Regions from separate parts of the Rhodopseudomonas sp. BR0C11 genome, predicted to be linked through region 4. Evidence: riboswitches for the same ligand, from Rfam matches in the RefSeq annotation. Region 4 holds a riboswitch; each other region holds the start of a gene.
What was found. Region 4 has a riboswitch for cobalamin ahead of DYI24_RS01915 (TonB-dependent receptor plug domain-containing protein). Riboswitches for the same ligand answer to the same signal wherever they lie in the genome.
Positions count from the first base shown of each region.

Region 1 (3,335 bases), on a different contig from region 4:
CCTTGATCAGCGCCAGGCGCTGCTCGCGGGTGCGGCCGCCAAACAAGCCGTCCGCTGTGTCTGCGATGCCGTCTTCGTGCAGCGCGCCGGTGAGCGCCGCGCCAGCGGCGACGGTCATCATCGCCGGCACCACGCCGGACCAGATCAGCGAGCCTGCGAGCAGCACACCACCGCACACAAGACCGATCCCGGCGCCGACCAGCGGAAAGTACTTCGATGCGCTGAGCAGCCAGTCGTCGAACAGCGCGGTGCGCGGCGTCGGCACCAGCGTCATGAACTGCACGGCGTTGAGCAGGGATTGGATCTGCCGGCTCACGCGCGCGATCCGAACCGGCCCGCCAGCACGTCCGACAGCGCGGCGAGATCGTTGAGGATGCCGGCAGCGGCGCGCAGCAGCGGAACGGTCATCAACGCACCCGTCCCCTCGCCGAGCCGCAAGCCGAGATCAAGATACGGCGTCGCCTGCATCGCTTCGAGCAGCACACGGTGGCCGCGCTCGGCCGAGCGATGCGAGAACACGCAGTAATCGCGCGCCGCGGGCTGCAGCCGCACCGCCAACAGTGCAGCAGCGCTGGCAATGAAGCCATCGATCACCACCGGCCGCCGCGAAGCCGCAGCGCCCAGCACCGCGCCGGCCATCATCGCGATATCGAATCCGCCGAACTCAGCGAGCACGTCGAGCGGCGCCGTCGGCTGCGCCCGCGCCGCCGCCTGCTCGACGATGGCGCGTTTGTGCGCGACGCCGGCATCATCCATCCCGGCCCCGCGTCCGACGCAATCGATGATTGGAGCCCCAGTCAGCGCGTGGGTGATCAGCGCAGCAGACGTCGTGTTGCCGATTCCCATCTCGCCGATCGCAACGATGTCGAGCCCACCCACAATCTCCTCGCGCACCAGATCGGCCGCTGCCGTGATCGCGCGCGCCGCCTCCTGATGAGTCATCGCCGGTTCGTGACGTGCATTGCAGGTGCCGCGGCGGATCTTGCGATCAATCAGCCTGGGATGTGGCGGCATGTCGGCATCGATGCCACCGTCGACGATCCGCACCTCGGTCGCCGCCGCTTTCGCCAGAACGTTCACGCCAGCGCAATCTGCCAGATACGCCTCGACCATCGATCGGGTCACGCTCGCCGGATACGGCGATACCCGATCGGCGGCGAGGCCGTGATCACCGGCGAAGATGAACACCGTCGCGCGCTCCGCCCGCGGCGATGCCGGATGCCAGATCAGCCCGAGCTGCACGGCGAGTTCTTCGAGCCGGCCGAGCGAACCCGGCGGCTTCGCCTTGCCGTCGAGCCGAGCCCGCAGCTCGGACTCATGGGCGGGATCGACCGGCGAAACGGAAAGGATACGTGGATCAAGCAGGGGCGCGTGCATTCGGGAGGCTCGGCAAAAGGAATGCTGCCGCCACGACAGCGGGCAGTGAAGACAGTCGAACGACCATCGTGGCGGCGACAGCAAAGCTGTGCGCGCTGGTTCGTTCGGGCGACGACGGGATTTCTCCGCGGAAAGCGGAGGCGCGCATCAGGTCGGCGGTCGGTACAGCATGTCTGTGTCCTTCTTCGACCCACCGTCGAATGGCATGGTTTTCATACTTCGGCCGGTCTCCTGGCTCGCGGACATTGTCCCGGTCGCCTTCCCGAGCGGCTTGAGGATGCCGTTCTCAGTGGCGGTGTGACCGGAAGCGGTCCGCTTACAGTTGCGGGGGCAGCCGCGGACTTGGCGATTGCTCGCCGCACCGCATTCCCGTTTCACCCTTCGAACGAAGGGCACCGAAGCGAGCGGCACCACAGCACGGCGACGCCACGGGCGCAAGATTGACAACACCCCGGAGCCGCCCTCTAAGACGAAGGTCCACCAAGCCGCGCTTTTCTTGGCCGCTCTCGAGCGGCCCTGGCGCATCATCTCGACCGGATTGACCGCATCTTGCTGTGGGATGTGACGGTGATAGGCGGCGGAATCGCCGGTCTTTGCGCGGCGATTGCCGCGCGCCGCAGCGGCGCTGCGGTCCGCCTGCTCGAAGCGGCACCGCGGCCCCTACGCGGCGGCAATGCTCGCCACGGCCGCAATTTCCGGCTGACGCACGAGGCGCCACTGGCCTATGTCCCTGATCGCTACACAGCAGATGAACTGCGCGCCGAGCTGCGCAGCATCACGGGCGACGAGACCGACCGCGCGCTCACGGAGCTACTGATTGAACGCGCACACAGCATCGCCGGTTGGCTGATCGAGCACGGCGTGCATCTGCAGCCGCCTGGCACCGGGGTGATGCCGTATTCCCGCCGCACCGCGTTTCCGCTCGGCGGCGGCAAAGCGATGATCAACGCGCTGTACGCCACCGCCGACCGGCTCGGTATCGCGATCAGCTACGACAGCGAGGCACGGTCGCTGCTACGCGCCGAAGACGAGGGCTGGACGATCAGCATTCGATCCGCTGGGGCTGACGACAGTATTCGCACGCGCAGCGTCGTCGTCTGTGCCGGTGGCCCCGGAGCCGACCCCGCCTGGTTGCGCGACAATTTCGGCAGCGCCGCCGAGGGCTGGATGGTCCGCGGTACGCGTTACGCCGACGGCCGCTTGCTCGATCTGTTGATCGGAGCCGGGGGCTGTGCAATCGGCGATCCAACCACCTGTCATGCGGTCCCGGTCGATGCGCGCGGGCCGCAATTTGATGGCGGCATCGTCACCCGGATCACATCGATTCCGCTCGGCCTCGTGGTCGATCAATCCGGTGCTCGCATCGACGTCGCAGGGGCCGGATCGCAGCCGACCCACTATGCCAAATGGGGACCAAGGATCGCCGCCTGTCCCGGTCAAATTGCTTTCCTGGTGCTCGATGCAGCGGGTCTGGGCCGCGCTGCGCCATCCGCGCTGGCGCCGGTTACTGCGCCGAACCTCGGGGAACTAGCTGCCGCGCTGCAAATCGATCACACCGCTCTTTTGCAAAGCATTGAGGACTTCAATGCCGCCCCGGCCAACGCCGCGCGCACCATCGCGGAGCCACCATTTGCCGCCTATCCGATGCGGCCGGGGCTGACCTTCGTGCATTACGGCATCAAGGTCGATGCGACGATGCGGGTGGTCCAAGCCGATGGCTGCCGCCACGACGATCTGTTCGCCGCCGGCATGATCATGGCGGCGAATGTGCTGCGCCGCGGCTATCTCGCCGGGCTCGGCATCACCCTATCGGCAGTGTTCGGCCAGATCGCCGGCGAGGAGGCAGCGCGCCATGTCCGCGGGTGATCCGATCTCAGAGGCCGAGCGCGTGCTGCGGATCTGTAGCGCCTGCATGTATTGCGATGGGCTTTGCCCGGTGTTTCAGTCGATCGACGGCA
Region 1 is NZ_QTKI01000453.1:2-3,336, forward strand. It holds partial or broken gene DYI24_RS23225 (adenosylcobinamide-GDP ribazoletransferase) at 1-316, opposite strand, end outside; gene cobT (nicotinate-nucleotide--dimethylbenzimidazole phosphoribosyltransferase) at 313-1,377, opposite strand; cobalamin riboswitch at 1,582-1,792, opposite strand; gene tcuA (FAD-dependent tricarballylate dehydrogenase TcuA) at 1,939-3,243, shown strand; partial or broken gene DYI24_RS23240 (tricarballylate utilization 4Fe-4S protein TcuB) at 3,230-3,335, shown strand, end outside.
Region 1: linked by a shared signal. The riboswitch ahead of cobT (nicotinate-nucleotide--dimethylbenzimidazole phosphoribosyltransferase) and the one ahead of DYI24_RS01915 (TonB-dependent receptor plug domain-containing protein) in region 4 are both predicted to bind cobalamin.

Region 2 (4,775 bases), on a different contig from region 4:
CAGGTGACGGTCCGCGAGATCGTCCGCGCGCTGCCCGCTGCCCTCTTCGACATCATCACGCTGCGCCACCTCGGCGGCGGCGGTCCCGGCTGCCATGACCATGATGAGCGCACCTCGCAGCGGCGACGGATCTTGCACCATCTGACTGCCGGCGGCTTCGTGCTCAGCGGCCTGTCGACAATCGTGGCCGCCGCTTATCATCATCTGCTCGGCGTCGTAGCGCCCTACCCGGTCGTCAGCCTGCCGGTGATGCTCGGGCTCGTCGGCGGGATCACGATGACCGTCGGCGCGGTGGGGCTGCTGGGCCTGGAAGCGCGCGCTGATCGCGAGCCGAGCGACCGCGGCGAGACCCGATTGAACGTCGCGCTCCTGATCCTGCTGGCCCTCGTCGGCGCCAGCGGGCTCGCGGTGCTCGGCTTCCGCAGCACGCCGGCGATGGGGCTGCTGCTCACCACCCATCTTGGGCTGGTGTTCGGTCTGTTCGCCGCCCTGCCGTTCAGCAAGGCGCTGCACGCGCCGTTCCGGGCGGCGGCGCTGCTGCGCGCGGCGATCGACAGCCGCCGCCGCGCGTTGGCGCGAGCTCCGGAGGCCTCCGGCGATACGCCTTGATCCCGATCAAGCTGGCGCGAATTTGATGACAGCTCTTGGCGGCCAGTTGCCAATGATGGTCGATTGACAGTTCGCCGTTTCCGTCCCAAACATCCCGCGCCGACGGTGTCCTGTCCTCGGACAGGACGAAGAGGGAATATCGGAAGATCGCTGCCCGCGGTCGAGCCGAAGCTGCCCCCGCAACTGTAAACGGTGAGCCGACGCAACACGCCACTGGAGATATTCCGGGAAGGCCGCGTCGGCGACGACCCGTGAGCCAGGAGACCTGCCGTCGCCTGCGATGTTGACGCCGTTTCGGGCGGGGTGCCCCGGGATGTCTTTCGGCGGTCCGGAGTGCAGGTCCGTTCGCCGGTTTTGAGCCATCGCCCGCGATGGCCAACCGACGAGATTCGGCGCGATGCCGCCCACTGCGCTCCATCCCGGTGTCTGCGCCGGTTCTCAGCTGTCGCTTCGGCCAGCCGCCGCCGAAATCGCGGTGCTGTCGCCCTGCGCCGAGACGCTGGCGGACTTCGCTCAGTCATGGCTCGGCGGACCGCACCGGTTACACACCAGCGATCTCGCCTCCTTCGCCGCACAGGCGAGCGAGCGCTCCCTCGATTCGTCGTTGTTGCGCGCAATCCTGATCGTGTTGCCGGATCAGGCGCATTCCGACCGTGAAGCCGTCGAAGCGGTGACCGCCTTCGCCAGCAGCCAGCGGATCGCCTTCGCGGTGCTCGCTACCGGCGGGCCGCACGAGATCCCGAGCGAACTAATCACCAACCTGCCGCAGACCACGCTTCGCCGCCTCGACAGACTATACGCGCAGCACGCCGGCCGTGCCGCACGCGCCATCCTGATGCAGCTCGCCCTCGCCGCCGGCCTCAGCATCACCACGATGGATGCGCCGAGCGAGAGCGTGACCGCCGATACAGATCCGCATCCCTCCATTTTCCCCGAGCTGATCGAGGACGCCGCCCGATGACCTACGCTTACGAAAAAAACGGCGACGCGATCTATCGTCAGTCGTTCTCCATTATCCGCGCCGAGGCCGCCCTCGATCGTTTCACGCCCGACGAGGAGAAGATCGCGGTGCGCATCATCCACGCCAGCGGCATGGTCGAAGTAGCCGGCGACATCGCGTTCACGCACGGCTTTGTATCGGCAGGTCGCGCCGCGCTGCAGGCCGGCGCGCCGATCCTGTGCGACGCGCAGATGGTCGCCAACGGCGTCACCCGCAAGCGGCTGCCGGGCGACAACGAGGTGATCTGCACGCTTAACCATCCTGACGTTCCCGCCCTCGCCGCAAAGCTCGGCACCACCCGATCGGCCGCCGCAGTCGATCTGTGGCGCGATCGGATGCAGGGCGCGGTGGTGGCAATCGGCAACGCACCGACCGCGCTGTTCCGGCTGCTCGAAATCCTCGCCGAGCCCGGCGCCCCGCGGCCCGCGGCCATTATCGGCATCCCAGTCGGCTTCGTCGGCGCGGCCGAATCCAAGGACGCGCTGCTGGCGGACTCGCCGTCGCCTTGCGTCATCGTGCGCGGCCGGCGCGGCGGCAGCGCGATGACGGCTGCGGCGATCAACGCGCTGGCGAGCGAACGCGAATGAGCACACCGACGATCTACGGCGTCGGCGTCGGCCCCGGCGCGCCCGATCTGATGAGCGTCCGCGCCGCGCGGCTGGTCGGCGCCGCCAAGGTGGTGGCGTACTTCCGCAAAGCCGGACGCCCCGGCCACGCCCGCCGCATCGCCGATGGTCTGCTGCCGGAGGGCGTGATCGAAGAGCCGATGGACTATCCGGTAACGACCGAGATCGCGCTCGACGATCCTGCCTATGCGGCGACGCTGCGCAGCTTCTACGAACAATGCGTGTCGCGGCTCGCCGAACACATCGCGCAAGGCCGCGACGTCGTCGTGCTGTGTGAAGGCGATCCCTTCCTGTACGGCTCGTTCATGCATCTGCACCGCCGGCTGGCGCCGCGTGTCCGCGTCGAAGTGGTGCCGGGCATCTCCGGCATGGCGGCATGCTGGACCGCGAGCGGCACGCCGATCACCTATGGCGACGACGTGCTCTGCGTGGTGCCCGCGACGCTCGGACCAGCACGGCTGAAGGCGGCGCTCGCCACCGGCGATGCGATCGTGATCATGAAGCTCGGCCGCAATCTGCCCAAGGTGCGCCGCGCGCTAGACGACGCCGGCCTGCTCGATCGCGCGATCTATGTCGAGCGCGGCGCGATGGACGATCAGGTGGTGATGCCGCTCGCCGACAAGACCACCGACGACGCGCCCTACTTCTCGATCGTGCTGGTCCACGGACAAGGGCGACGGCCATGACCGGATCTGTGATGGTTGCCGGCCTTGGGCCCGGCGCGCAAGAACTGATCACACCCGCAGTCAGCGCAGCACTGGCACGCGCCACCGACATCGTCGGCTACGCACCTTATGTCGCGCGCATCGCCGAACGCGACGGCTTGCAGCGGCACGCTTCCGATAATCGCGAAGAGCTCGATCGCGCCGGGTTCGCGCTGCGGCTCGCGGCCGAGGGTCGCCACGTCGTCATCGTCTCCTCTGGCGACCCCGGCGTGTTCGCGATGGCGGCGGCTCTGTTCGAAGCGATCGAAGCCGGCGATCCGGCGTGGCGCGAGCTCGACATCCGCATTTTGCCCGGCATCAGCGCGATGTTCGCCGCCGCAGCGCGGATCGGTGCGCCGCTCGGTCACGACTTCTGCGCGATCAACCTGTCGGACAATCTCAAGCCGTGGGAAACGGTCGAGAAGCGTCTGCGCGCTGCGGCCGAAGCCGATTTCGTGATCGCGCTGTACAACCCGATCTCGAAAGCGCGGCCCTGGCAGCTCGGCCGCGCGTTCGAGCTATTGCGCAGCATCCACCCGGCTTCCGTGCCGGTGATCTTTGCGACCGCCGTCAGCGATCCGCGCGAGCGCATCGACGTGGTGCCGCTCGGCGATGCGGTGCCGCAACGCGCCGACATGCGCACGCTGGTGATGATCGGCTCGTCGCAGACCAAGATCATTCCGCGCAGCAGCGGAGCCGCTTTCGTCTACACCCCGCGGTTCTCCGGAGCGGTGTCGTGACCGAGCCAGGCCATCACGTCGGCGACCATGGCGACACAGTGCCGATCCGGCACCGCTGGCCGCTTCACCATGATCACCGGCAGCCCGAGCTCGCGCGCCGCGATGATCTTGGCAACCGCCGCGTCGCCGCCGGCGTTCTTAGCGACGACGATCTCGGTACGGTGCGCCTGCAGCAGCGCGCGGTCGCCGGCAAGATCGAACGGTCCGCGCGCCACCACGATATCGACGTTCGGCAACGGCAGCGGCCCGCGCGGTGGATCGACCAGCCGCACAAGATAAGCGTGCTGCGGCTGCGACGCGAACAGCTCGAGGTTCTGACGGCCGATGCCGAGAAACACCCGCCGCGGCGCAGCGCCGAGCGCGCCGACGGCCTGATCGAGATCATCGACTTCGATCCATCGATCGCCAGTGGTGGCCTGCCACGCCGGCCGCTCGAGCGCCAGCAGCGGGACACCGGATTCGGCGCAGGCGATCACTGCATGGCGGCTCATCTGCGCCGCGAATGGATGCGTCGCATCGACGACGCGTTCGATCCGCTCGACGCGCAAGTAATCGGCCAGACCGCCGATGCCGCCGAAGCCTCCGACGCGAAACGGGATCGGCGGCGGTTTCGGGTAATCGGTGCGGCCGGCGAACGACAGCACCGCATCGATGGCCGGCTCGGCCGCAATAGCCCTAGCGAGCGCCGAGGCATCGGCGGTGCCGCCGAGGATCAATACGCGCGAGCGATGCGATGAAGGGAGCGTCATGATCACCAGCGATGACACGACGCAGCCCTGGCTGTCCATCGTCGGAATCGGTGAGGACGGCCTCGACGGGCTGTCGGCACGCGCGCGGGCGCTGCTCGATGCAGCCGAACTGATCGTCGGCGGCGATCGTCACCTCGGCCTCGTCGCCGCATTGAACAAGCCAACACTGCCGTGGCGCGTGCCGTTCGCCGCTTCATTGCCCGAGGTGCTGGCGCAGCGCGGCCGCCGCGTCGTGGTGCTGTGCTCCGGCGATCCGTTCTGGCACGGTGCCGGCGCGGTGCTGGGCGATCATCTCGCGCCCAAGGAATGGATCGCCATTCCCGCGCCGTCGACCTTTGCATGGGCCG
Region 2 is NZ_QTKI01000338.1:145-4,919, forward strand. It holds partial or broken gene tcuB (tricarballylate utilization 4Fe-4S protein TcuB) at 1-609, shown strand, start outside; cobalamin riboswitch at 697-896, shown strand; gene DYI24_RS20365 (hypothetical protein) at 1,007-1,570, shown strand; gene DYI24_RS20370 (precorrin-8X methylmutase) at 1,567-2,196, shown strand; gene DYI24_RS20375 (precorrin-2 C(20)-methyltransferase) at 2,193-2,921, shown strand; gene cobJ (precorrin-3B C(17)-methyltransferase) at 2,918-3,679, shown strand; gene DYI24_RS20385 (cobalt-precorrin-6A reductase) at 3,646-4,428, opposite strand; partial or broken gene cbiE (precorrin-6y C5,15-methyltransferase (decarboxylating) subunit CbiE) at 4,427-4,775, shown strand, end outside.
Region 2: linked by a shared signal. The riboswitch ahead of DYI24_RS20365 (hypothetical protein) and the one ahead of DYI24_RS01915 (TonB-dependent receptor plug domain-containing protein) in region 4 are both predicted to bind cobalamin.

Region 3 (5,050 bases), on a different contig from region 4:
ATCAGCAACGACGGGATTGAAGCGTAAGGGCCAGGACGACCGAGACCGCGCCGTTGTCTTGAAGGCGCCGTGATCAGTTGCTGGCTTCTGAGCTTCGGCTCGATGAGCTCCGCGTAATCGCGGCGGCCGGTCCGCTCGAAAGGCAGGGAATCTGGCGCCATGATCCGTCGGGTGCGCGTTCGTAGGAGCTGCATCCCGACGTCGTCGCTGCGGCCTCGCCGGCGTTGCGTTGATCCTGCTGGCCGCGCGCCAGCGCCGGTGCGGCAGAGAGGCTCGACGCGACCAGCGCGCCGGCAAACAAAGCGGTCGTCCAAAGGTTGGTAGTTCGCATGTCCGGTCCTCCGTTATCGGAAACGCGGACGGAGTCCTGACGTGCGAATGTGACGATTTCTTGCAAATTGCGGCTCTCGCCGCGATCTTGCCTTAACGATCAACAAACAGCGCGGGCATTCAGTGCGCCCACGCACCGACGGAACTCAGCGCGACAGCACAATGCGGCCTGCGGTGGTGCGGTCCTGCCAGTGATGGCGCACCAGTTCCGGGTCGACGTGGTGTTCCACCGGCCAGCCGACGCACAGATAGGCGATGAACTTCCAGGTCGCCGGCACGTCGAGCTCGGTGGTGATCGCCTCTGGATCAAGGATCGATACCCAGCCGACTCCGAGGCCGAGCGTCCGCGCGGCGAGCCAGAACGTCTCGATCATCGCCACAACGGAGTAATCGAGCGCTTCCGGCATGGTCTGGCGCCCGACGCCGAGACCCTGCGCCGTCTCGCGGTCGCAGAACAGCGCGAACTGCCGCGGCGCGACGTCGATGCCTTCGAGCTTGAGTTTGGCGTACAGCGCCGCACGGTCGCCCTGATACGCGCTCGCCGCCACCTCATTGCAGCGCAGGAAGTTGGCGCGGATCCGCGCCCGCGTCTCGGCGGAGTCGATGCTGATCCAGCGCCACGGCTGGCTGTTGCCGACTGAGGGCGCCAGCTGGGCGAGGTCGAGCAGCTGATCGATCAGCTCGGGCGCGACCGGATCGGTCTTGAAGCGGCGGACGTCGCAGCGCCACGCGATCAGCTCGGCGAACTTCTCCCGAAACGCTTCGTCGAACACTGGCGGGTTGGCGTTGGCGGCTGCGATCTCGGCCGGATCGGTCATCGCCGCCATCTTGTTCAGCACCGTACTCACAGCTTGCCCGCCAGCACGTCGGCGAGATCGGCGACGTCGGTGAGTAGCCGCGAGGCGGCGCGCACCAGCGGCACGGCGAGGATCGCCCCGGTGCCTTCGCCGAGACGCAGCCGCAGATCGAGTAGCGGGGCGGCGTCCATTGCCTGCAGCGCGAGATCGTGGCCGCGCTCGGCTGAGCGATGGGCGAATATGCAATAGTCGCGAGCTTCCGGCGCCAGCCGCACCGCGACCAGCGCCGCGGCGGTAGCGATGAAGCCGTCGACGATCACCGGCCGGCGCTGCGAGGCGGCGCCCAGCACCGCGCCCGCCATCATGGCAATCTCCAACCCGCCGAATTCGGCCAGCGCCTCCAGCGGTGCGGTGGCGGGGCTGCGCATCGCCGCCTTTTCGATCGCCGCCTTCTTCTTGGCCATGCCGTCGGCATCCTGGCCGGCGCCGATCCCGATGCTCTGGTCGAGCGGTGCCGGGCCGAGGCGGTGCAGCAGCAGCGACGACGAGGCCGTGTTGCCGATCCCCATTTCGCCGAGCGCGATCACGTCCGCCCCCGCGGCGATCTCGGCCCGCGCCAGGTCGGCGCCGCGATCGAGCGCCTGGCACGCCTCCACGACGCTCATCGCCGGCTGACGCGCCGCGTTGGCGGTTCCCATCCGCACCTTGGCGTCGATCAGATCGGGATGCTTCGGCAGCTCGGCCGCGACACCGGCGTCGATCACCCGGACGTCGACGTGGTTGGCTGCTGCGAATGCGTTCGCGGTCGCCTTGCCGGCCAGATAGGTCATTACCATCGCCACCGTCACGGCGGACGGATATTGCGACACGCCTTCTTCGGTCAGGCCATGGTCGCCGGCGAACACCATCAGCACCGCGTTGTCGGCGCGCGGCGGCTGCGGATGCCGCATCAAGGCCAGTTCGATGGCGAGGTCTTCGATCCGCCCGAGCGAGCCGAGCGGCTTGGCCTTGCCGTCCACCCGCGCCCGCAAGGTTGCTTTCAGCGACGGGTCGACCGGGGTGATCGACGGCGGCTGCCAGGTGACGAGGGTTTCGGTCGGCATCGGATGGTCCTTTGGTTCGGCAAGGCGCGCAACTGAGGCAAACGCGCAAGCCCGGTCAACACCACCTTCGCGTTGTTGACCCGCAACAGCGTCGCAGCTAGCGTGCCGGACGATGGTCCTTCCGCAAGGAAGGTGAAAAGGGAAGCCGGTGGGAGGCGCGGTGCGTCTCGATCCCGGAGCTGCCCCCGCAACTGTAAGCGACGAGCCATCGCCGAGGCCACTGGGAATTCCTGGGAAGGCGGCGAATGGCGGCGACTCGCGAGCCAGGAGACCTGCCATCGCGTATTGTGCTTTGAAGGGTCGTCGGGGCGGGGTGCACCGGACGGAAGCAGTGCGGACGGCAAAGGCCTCTCCCGCGCGTTCCGACAAAGCTCGATAGCTGACGCGATGATTCGAGCCCGATGGATTCCGAGCCCCCTGCCGATCTGAGCGCCGATCTGCCGCGCGTGCTGCCTGGCGCGCCGGTGATGGTCAGCGTCTGCACCACCTGCAAGACGATCGACGGCGTCGCCGTCGGTGCGCCGATGCTGGAAGCCGTCCGCGACGCGCTGGCCGGCGCCGGCGGAGTGCAGGTACGCGCCGTGCAGTGCCTGTCCGCATGCAAACGCGCCGCCACCGTCGCAGTGTCGAGCGAAGGCGGCTACACCTTCGTGTTCGGCGATCTCGACGGTGCCGGCGGCGCCGACGCGGTGGCGGCGTTCGTCGCCTCCTATCAGGACAGTCACTACGGTCTGGTGCCGTGGCGGCAGCGCCCGGAAGTCTTGCGCAAAGGCACCGTCGTCCGCATGCCGCCGCCGCAATGGTCTCCCGACGATGGGCGGGCGCCGGCATGAGCGCGCTGATCTCCACGCTGGTGCTTGGCGGCGCGCGCTCCGGCAAATCGGTGTTCGGTGAACGGCTGGTCGCCGAGAGCGGCCTCGCCAGGATCTATCTCGCGACCGCCACCGCCAGCGACGACGAAATGTCCGATCGCATCGCGCACCATCGCATCCGCCGCGGCGAGGGCTGGACCACGATCGAGGAGCCGCTCGGCTTGGTCGATGCGCTGACCCAGCACGCCGGCCGCGGCCGCGCCGTACTGGTCGATTGCCTGACACTGTGGCTGTTCAACCTGATGGAAGCCGGCCGCGATCCCGAGGTCGAGGCGAGGCGGCTGGCGCGCTATCTCGGCGTCGCCGCCGGACCGATCGTGCTCGTCTCCAACGAAGTCGGCCTCGGCCTGGTGCCGGAGACGCCGCTCGGCCGCGCCTTCCGCGACGCGCAAGGCCGCCTCAATCAGACCATCGCTGCCGCGGTGCCCAACGTCGCCTTCATCGCCGCCGGCCTGCCGCTGTGGCTGAAACGCCAATCAGGAGAGTAGTTCATGACCGCCCGCGTTCCCGTTACGGTGCTCACCGGCTTTCTCGGCGCCGGCAAGACCACGCTGCTGCGCGCGCTGCTCAATCAGTCGAGCGGTCGCCGCATCGCAGTGATCGTCAATGAATTCGGCGATGCAGGTTTCGACGGCTCGCTGGTCGAGGATTGCGGCGCGTCGGTGTGCGCGCCGGGCGACATCGTCGAACTGACCAACGGCTGCATCTGCTGCACGGTCGCCGACGATTTCATCCCGACCATGGAAAAGCTGCTGAACCGCGACACGCCGCTCGACGCGATCGTGATCGAGACCTCCGGGCTGGCACTGCCGCAGCCGCTGCTGAAGGCGTTTGCCTGGCCGGCGGTGAAGACCCGCGCCACTGCCGACGGCGTCGTCACGGTGGTCGACGCGCTGGCGCTGAGCGAAGGGCGCGTGCCGCTCGACGACGACGCCGTGAAGGCGCAGCGTGACGCCACGCATGACGATCCGATCGAGGAAGTGTTCGAGGATCAGCTCGCCTGCGCCGATCTGGTGGTGCTGTCGAAGAGCGATCTGGTCGCGCCCGACCAGCTCGCCGCGCTCGAAGCCAAGCTGGCGAGCCGGGTACGTCCGAACGTCCGCATCGTCCGCTCGCATGGCATGCTGGCGCCGTCGGTGCTGATCGGGCTCGACGCCGAAGCGGAGAATGATCTTGCATCCCGCACCGGGCATCACGCGGAAGGCGAGGAGCACGATCACGACGATTTCGACTCGCTGGTGATCACCCCGCAGCCGGCAGAGTCGCTGGACGCCATGAAGGCGCGGGTCGGCGATGCGCTGGGGCTCCAGGGCGTGCTGCGCGTCAAGGGCCATGCCCGTGTCGCCGGCAAGCCTGCACCGGTCGTGGTGCAGGCGGTCGGCTCGCGCATCGATCTCGCCTTCGCCCGTCCCGATGCCGAGCGCCCCGACCATCTGGTGGTGATCGGCCTCAAAGGCTTCGACGCCGACGCCGCGCGGCGCGCGCTGGCGGGGTAGTTCATGACGCCTTCCGTCATTGCGAGCGAAGCGAAGCAATCCAGCTCAGTGCTCGGAGCTGGATTGCTTCGTCGCTTCGCTCCTCGCATTGACGGGGAAGGCGCGTTGCTGGTGCCACCAAGGCTCCTCGCATGCACCTGAAGCTCGACACCAGCGCCAGCATCGACGACGGCGACGTTGCGCGCGATCTCGGGCAGGCGACGGCTGATATCGTGGTGCTGTCGGCGGCCGACAGCGATCTGGCGGCGTTCGGTGCTGCGCGCGCCGGAATGCCGGACGACTATCCGACGCTCCAGCTCACCAATTTTCTGGCGCTCGGCCATCCGGCCTCGGTCGATCTTTATGTCGAGCGCACGTTGGCGAAAGCCAAGCTCGTCATCCTGCGGATGCTCGGTGGCGAGGCCTACTGGCCGCATGGCGTCGACAGCCTGCGGCGCGATGCGCTGGCGCGG
Region 3 is NZ_QTKI01000180.1:2,425-7,474, forward strand. It holds gene bluB (5,6-dimethylbenzimidazole synthase) at 477-1,178, opposite strand; gene cobT (nicotinate-nucleotide--dimethylbenzimidazole phosphoribosyltransferase) at 1,175-2,230, opposite strand; cobalamin riboswitch at 2,327-2,524, shown strand; gene DYI24_RS14855 (DUF1636 domain-containing protein) at 2,632-3,063, shown strand; gene cobU (bifunctional adenosylcobinamide kinase/adenosylcobinamide-phosphate guanylyltransferase) at 3,060-3,590, shown strand; gene cobW (cobalamin biosynthesis protein CobW) at 3,594-4,598, shown strand; partial or broken gene DYI24_RS14870 (cobaltochelatase subunit CobN) at 4,730-5,050, shown strand, end outside.
Region 3: linked by a shared signal. The riboswitch ahead of DYI24_RS14855 (DUF1636 domain-containing protein) and the one ahead of DYI24_RS01915 (TonB-dependent receptor plug domain-containing protein) in region 4 are both predicted to bind cobalamin.

Region 4 (5,050 bases):
GGCGCCGAGGTCATCACCAGATTCATCATCGGATAGGCGATCGCACCGCACAGCGCCGCGGCGATGAAGCGCGGCTGCCGCACGATCTCCAGCAGCGGCCGGCCACCGGCCTGCTCGGCCGGCTTCGGCTTGGGTGCATCGACGCCCCACAGCACCGCCATCGCGATCAGCGCGATCGCCGCCTGCACGACATAGGAGAATGCGAACAGAAAAGGCTGCCAGACGTCCATGGTCCACTGCACGAGCTGCGGACCGAGCACGCCGGCGAACACGCCGCCGGCCATCACCCACGACACCGCCTTCGGGCGATAGGCGGCGCTGGCGCCATCGGCGGCAGCGAACCGATAGGACTGCGACACGGCGGCATACAGCCCGCCGATGAACGTCGCGATGCAGAACAGCAAGAACGCGCCGTACAGGATGGCGACGGCGCCGAGCACGCCGGTGAGCGCGCCGCAGCCGGTGCCGATCATGAACGAGACGCGGCGACCGTAAACCCGCGCGATCCAACCGGTCGGCAGTGTGCCGGCAGCAAGGCCCAGCACATACATCGACAGCGGCACGGTCGCGAGCGACATCTCCGGCGCGAGCTGCGCGCCGATGATCGAGCCGGTCGCGAAGATCACCGCGGCGTTGGCGCCGGTCAGCGCCTGCGCCGCGACCAGCCGCACCACGTTGGAACGGGCACGGGCATCGTCTTCGACGATGTCGTTGGCCGTCGCATCGACCATCGGCAGGGATTCTCCTCGCACCGGCCGACAACGGCCGGCGATTGCGCGCGCATCATAGGGCCGAGCGGTGCGTGATCAACCCGCCGCGCCGCCGGCTGCCGCATGGGCCTCCGCCGGTTTTGCCCGTACAAACACCAGGATCAGGTTGTTGGCCGGCATCTCGACGATCTCGCTCAGCGCCAGACCGGCGCCGGCCGCGAGCTTTTCCAGATCCGCAACATCGCGGACACCCCATTCCGGATTGGCGTCGCGCAGGCTGGTGTCGAACACCGCATTGCTGAGCGCAGTGTGCTTGCCGTCCTGCTTGAACGGTCCATACAGCACCAGCATGCCGTCCTGGCGTAGCAGCCGTCCGGCGCCGGCGAGCAGCCCTTCGGCGACGCGCCACGGCGCGATGTGGACGACGTTGGCACAGAACATCGCCAGCAATGGCCCGGGCATCACCCCATCGGCCGGTGCCACCGACCAGGCGGGATCGGCCAGGTCGATCCGCTGCGGCGGCCTTAGATTGGGCAGCGCCGCATGGGCGCGCCAGGCGCCGATGCTCTTGAGGTGCTGGTCGTTGACGTCGCTCGGCCACCACACGATGTCCGGATGCTCGCGCGCCAGCGCTGCGATGTGCTGGCCGGTGCCACTGCCGGCTTCGAGCACGTCGCCCTGTCGCCCGGCGAGCAGCCGGGCCAGCACGGCGCGGATCGGCGCATCGTTGCGATGAAACGCGGCGGCGTCGAGCCGGCCGTCGGGTTCGACCCGCCGCCCGTCCTTGCCGAACTCCACCACGAACTCCGCCATCACCACCTGCCGCATCCACTATCGTGCGAGGTGTACAGACCCGGCTGTTACACGCAAGTCACAGCTCGTCACAATCCGACCACGATTGCACCTGTTCGCCGCCATGGGCGAATTGACTCGCCAATTCCGCGACTTCTAATGGCGATGACGGTTCCCGAGAGGGATGAAAAGGGAATACGGTGCGGACGCAGACACTTTCGCGTTCTAGGCCGTAGCTGTTCCCGCAACTGTAAGCGGATCGTCTTTCGTCGGATGCCACTGGGAACCTCGGTCCTGGGAAGGCGACGGAAGATCAACTGCGAGCCAGGAGACCTGCCGTCATTCGTGGTCACACGCGAAGTTGCCGGCCGGGAATTGCAGGCATTGTCTTCACCGCTTTCGAAAGCTCGGTGAGACCTCGTTCGCTGTGACGTGCCACAGACGTCAGCCGAGGTTGAACCTTATGCAATCCCGACCCGCCGCGCCGCGGCCTTGCTCCGCACTCTCACGCGCGCTTCTCGCTTCCACCATCCTGGTGCCTGCGCTTTCGCTCACCACGCCTGCCGCCGCGCAGGACGTGCTGCCCGAGATCGTGGTCAGCGCCACCGCCACCGAAACGCCGCGCGAGCAGGTGGCCAGTTCAGTGACCGTGATCACCGCGGACGATCTCGCCCGCTATCAGCAGCGCACCGCCGCCGACGCGCTCAGCATGGTGCCCGGCCTCAATGTGGTGCGCACCGGTGGCCCCGGCGGCTCGACCGCGATCTTCATGCGCGGCACTAACTCCAACCACGTCAAGGTGCTGATCGACGGCATCGATGCCGGCGATCCGAGCAAGCCGAACGGCGCTTATGATTTCGCCAATCTGCTGACCTCGGACATCGAACGGATCGAAGTGTTGCGCGGCCCGCAGAGCGGCCTGTACGGCTCGGACGCGATCGGCGGCGTGATCTCCGTCGTCACCAAGCGCGGCAGTGGGCCTGCCAAGCTGACCGGCTCGATCGAAGGCGGCTCGTTCGGCACCTTCAACCAGACCGCGCGCGCCGCCGGCTCGCAGGACAATTTCGACTACGCCTTCAACGTCGCGCATTATCGCACGACCAGCCTGCCGGTGACGCCGCTCAATCTGCTGGCGCCGGGCCAGCAGCGCAACAACGACAATTACGACAATCTAACGTATTCGACGCGGCTAGGTGTCCGCGCCAGCGACGAACTCGCCTTCAACTACGTCGCCCGCTACACCGACGCTCACAAGGGCTTCACCGGCGACGACTATTCGCGCTATCCGAACTCATTCCCCGAGACGCTGCAGAGCACGACCGCAAGCCGCGATTTCATGACCCGCGGCGAAGCGGTGTGGTCGCCGCTCGGCAATTTCACCAGCACGTTCGGCGTCAGCTACAGCAACGAATGGAATCGGACGTTCAATCCGAACCCGGACTTCACCACCAACATCTTCACCTTCGCCACCGGCATCTCGCCGCCGAGTTCATACACCGGTGAACGCACCAAGTTCGACTGGAAGGGCGTGCTCGACGTCGGCTACGGGCAGAAACTGGTGGTCGGCACCGAACGCCAGGACGAGACGATCCGGACCAATTCGGTCGGCGACTATGATTTCGCCGGCAACTACCAGCAGAAGACGCTGCGCGCCCGCACCGGCAACACTGCGGGCTTCGTCGAACTGCAGTCGGAGTTCACCAAGAACTTCTTCCTGGTCTCCAACGTACGCTACGACGACAACGACAGCTTCGGCGGGCACTCGACCTGGCGTGTCGCGCCGGTGTTCATCGTGCCGACCCTCGAGACCCGGCTGAAGGCGACCTACGGCACCGGTTTCAAGGCGCCGACGCTGACCCAGCTCTATGTCAACAACCCGGCCTACGCGACGATCGGCAACCCGGCGCTGAAGCCGGAGACCAGCAAGGGCTACGACGTCGGCTTCGAACAGCCGCTGTTCGCCAACCGCGTCGTTTTCGGTTCGACCTACTTCAACAACGAGATCAACGATCTGATCAACTCGACCGGGTACGACGTGACGCTCGGTGGCTACAGCTACAAGAACATCGGCATGGCGCGCACCTCGGGCGTCGAGTCGTTCGTGTCGTGGCAGGCGACCGAGACGCTGCGCTTCCGGGTCGACCACACCTATACGCACGCCATCGACCAGACCACCGACCAGAAGCTGCGGCGGCGTCCCGACAACAAGGTGACAATGGCGGCGATCTGGAATCCGGTCGAGCGCGCCACGGTGTCGGCAACCGTGCTCTACACCAGCTCGTGGGTCGACTACGACCGGTTCGGCACCACGCTGCTCGACGCGCCGTCGTTCACCACCGTGAACCTGGCGGCGAGCTATGAGGTCGATCCGCACGTCACCGTGTTCGGCCGCATCGACAACCTGTTCGACAAGAAATACGAGGTGCCGGTCGGCTTCCTGCAGCCCGGATTCGGCGCTTTCGCAGGCGTCCGCGTCACCAACTAGCGATCATCGTATGCCGCCGACGCAAAAAGTCGGCGGCATACGCCATGTTCCCCACACACGGGCTCATGCGCGAAACCAATGTCGAAGAGCCTCCGAATGCCGAAAGGCTGTTCGGAGGCTTTTTTCGTGCTATCACGCCGCCTCCCGAATTGAATGCAATTGAACTGGAAGAATGACGAACGACGACGATCACCGCGCTGGCAGCGCCGCTGAAGGCGACGGCGGCAAGACCGAACGCGACGCCGCAGCGAAAGCGGTCCTGGACAACATGGCGCGCCTGCGCGCCCTGCGGCTCGCCCGCGAAGCCGCGATGCCGCAATCGGCGACATCGAGCAAGACCAAGCGAACCAGAACGGCGGCCTCCCCCACCAAGCGAGGCACCAAGAAGGTCGAAGACGACAAGCCGCGCCCCTTGTCGGAATGGCTGGCCGACCAGCAGAGCTCAGGCCGGCGGACCTGATCGCGACGCAAAGCATCGCACTGCGGCATCGCACGATGCGAAAATTGCGTGCGGGCTGTGACGAACCAGTCTAGTCTTGGATCGTCGTCGCAGTTGAACTGAGCTGACAACAACGCTGGCCGCGTGTGCGCCTTCGGACCACCCGCGCCGGCCATTACGGAACCGAGAGCCAATGATCGGCTTCCTACGCAAGCGGTCCAAGGCCGCTGCTCCCAAACGCGACAAGAAATCCGGCAATAGCGAGGGGAAGGGCGAAGCCAAGCCCACGCCGCCGAATCCCGCGCCTGCCCCGGACGACGATCTGTACGAGACCGGCGACATCTGCGCGCCGTCCCGCGATCGCGACGATTACACCAAGGATCTGTAACAGGCAGGCCCGCGCACGAGTCGGCGCATCAAGCCTGTTGACCAAATCCTTGATCGATCCGCGCCAGCGCCGCCGCATCGAGCAGATGATCGCCCCAGCCTTTTGCCGCCAGCGCTGCGGCGCGACTTGGCTGGGCGAGCAGGATCAGAGCCGTTGCGACCAGCGGCACGGCGCTGCACCAATCCTCCCGCACCGGGGTCAGCTCCTCGGCACTGCCTGCATAAGGCGGCTGCCGC
Region 4 is NZ_QTKI01000008.1:11,140-16,189, reverse strand. It holds gene DYI24_RS01925 (MFS transporter) at 1-731, opposite strand, end outside; gene DYI24_RS01920 (DUF938 domain-containing protein) at 807-1,523, opposite strand; cobalamin riboswitch at 1,655-1,857, shown strand; gene DYI24_RS01915 (TonB-dependent receptor plug domain-containing protein) at 2,038-3,987, shown strand; gene DYI24_RS01910 (hypothetical protein) at 4,160-4,447, shown strand; gene DYI24_RS01905 (hypothetical protein) at 4,620-4,814, shown strand; gene DYI24_RS01900 (ATP-grasp domain-containing protein) at 4,843-5,050, opposite strand, start outside.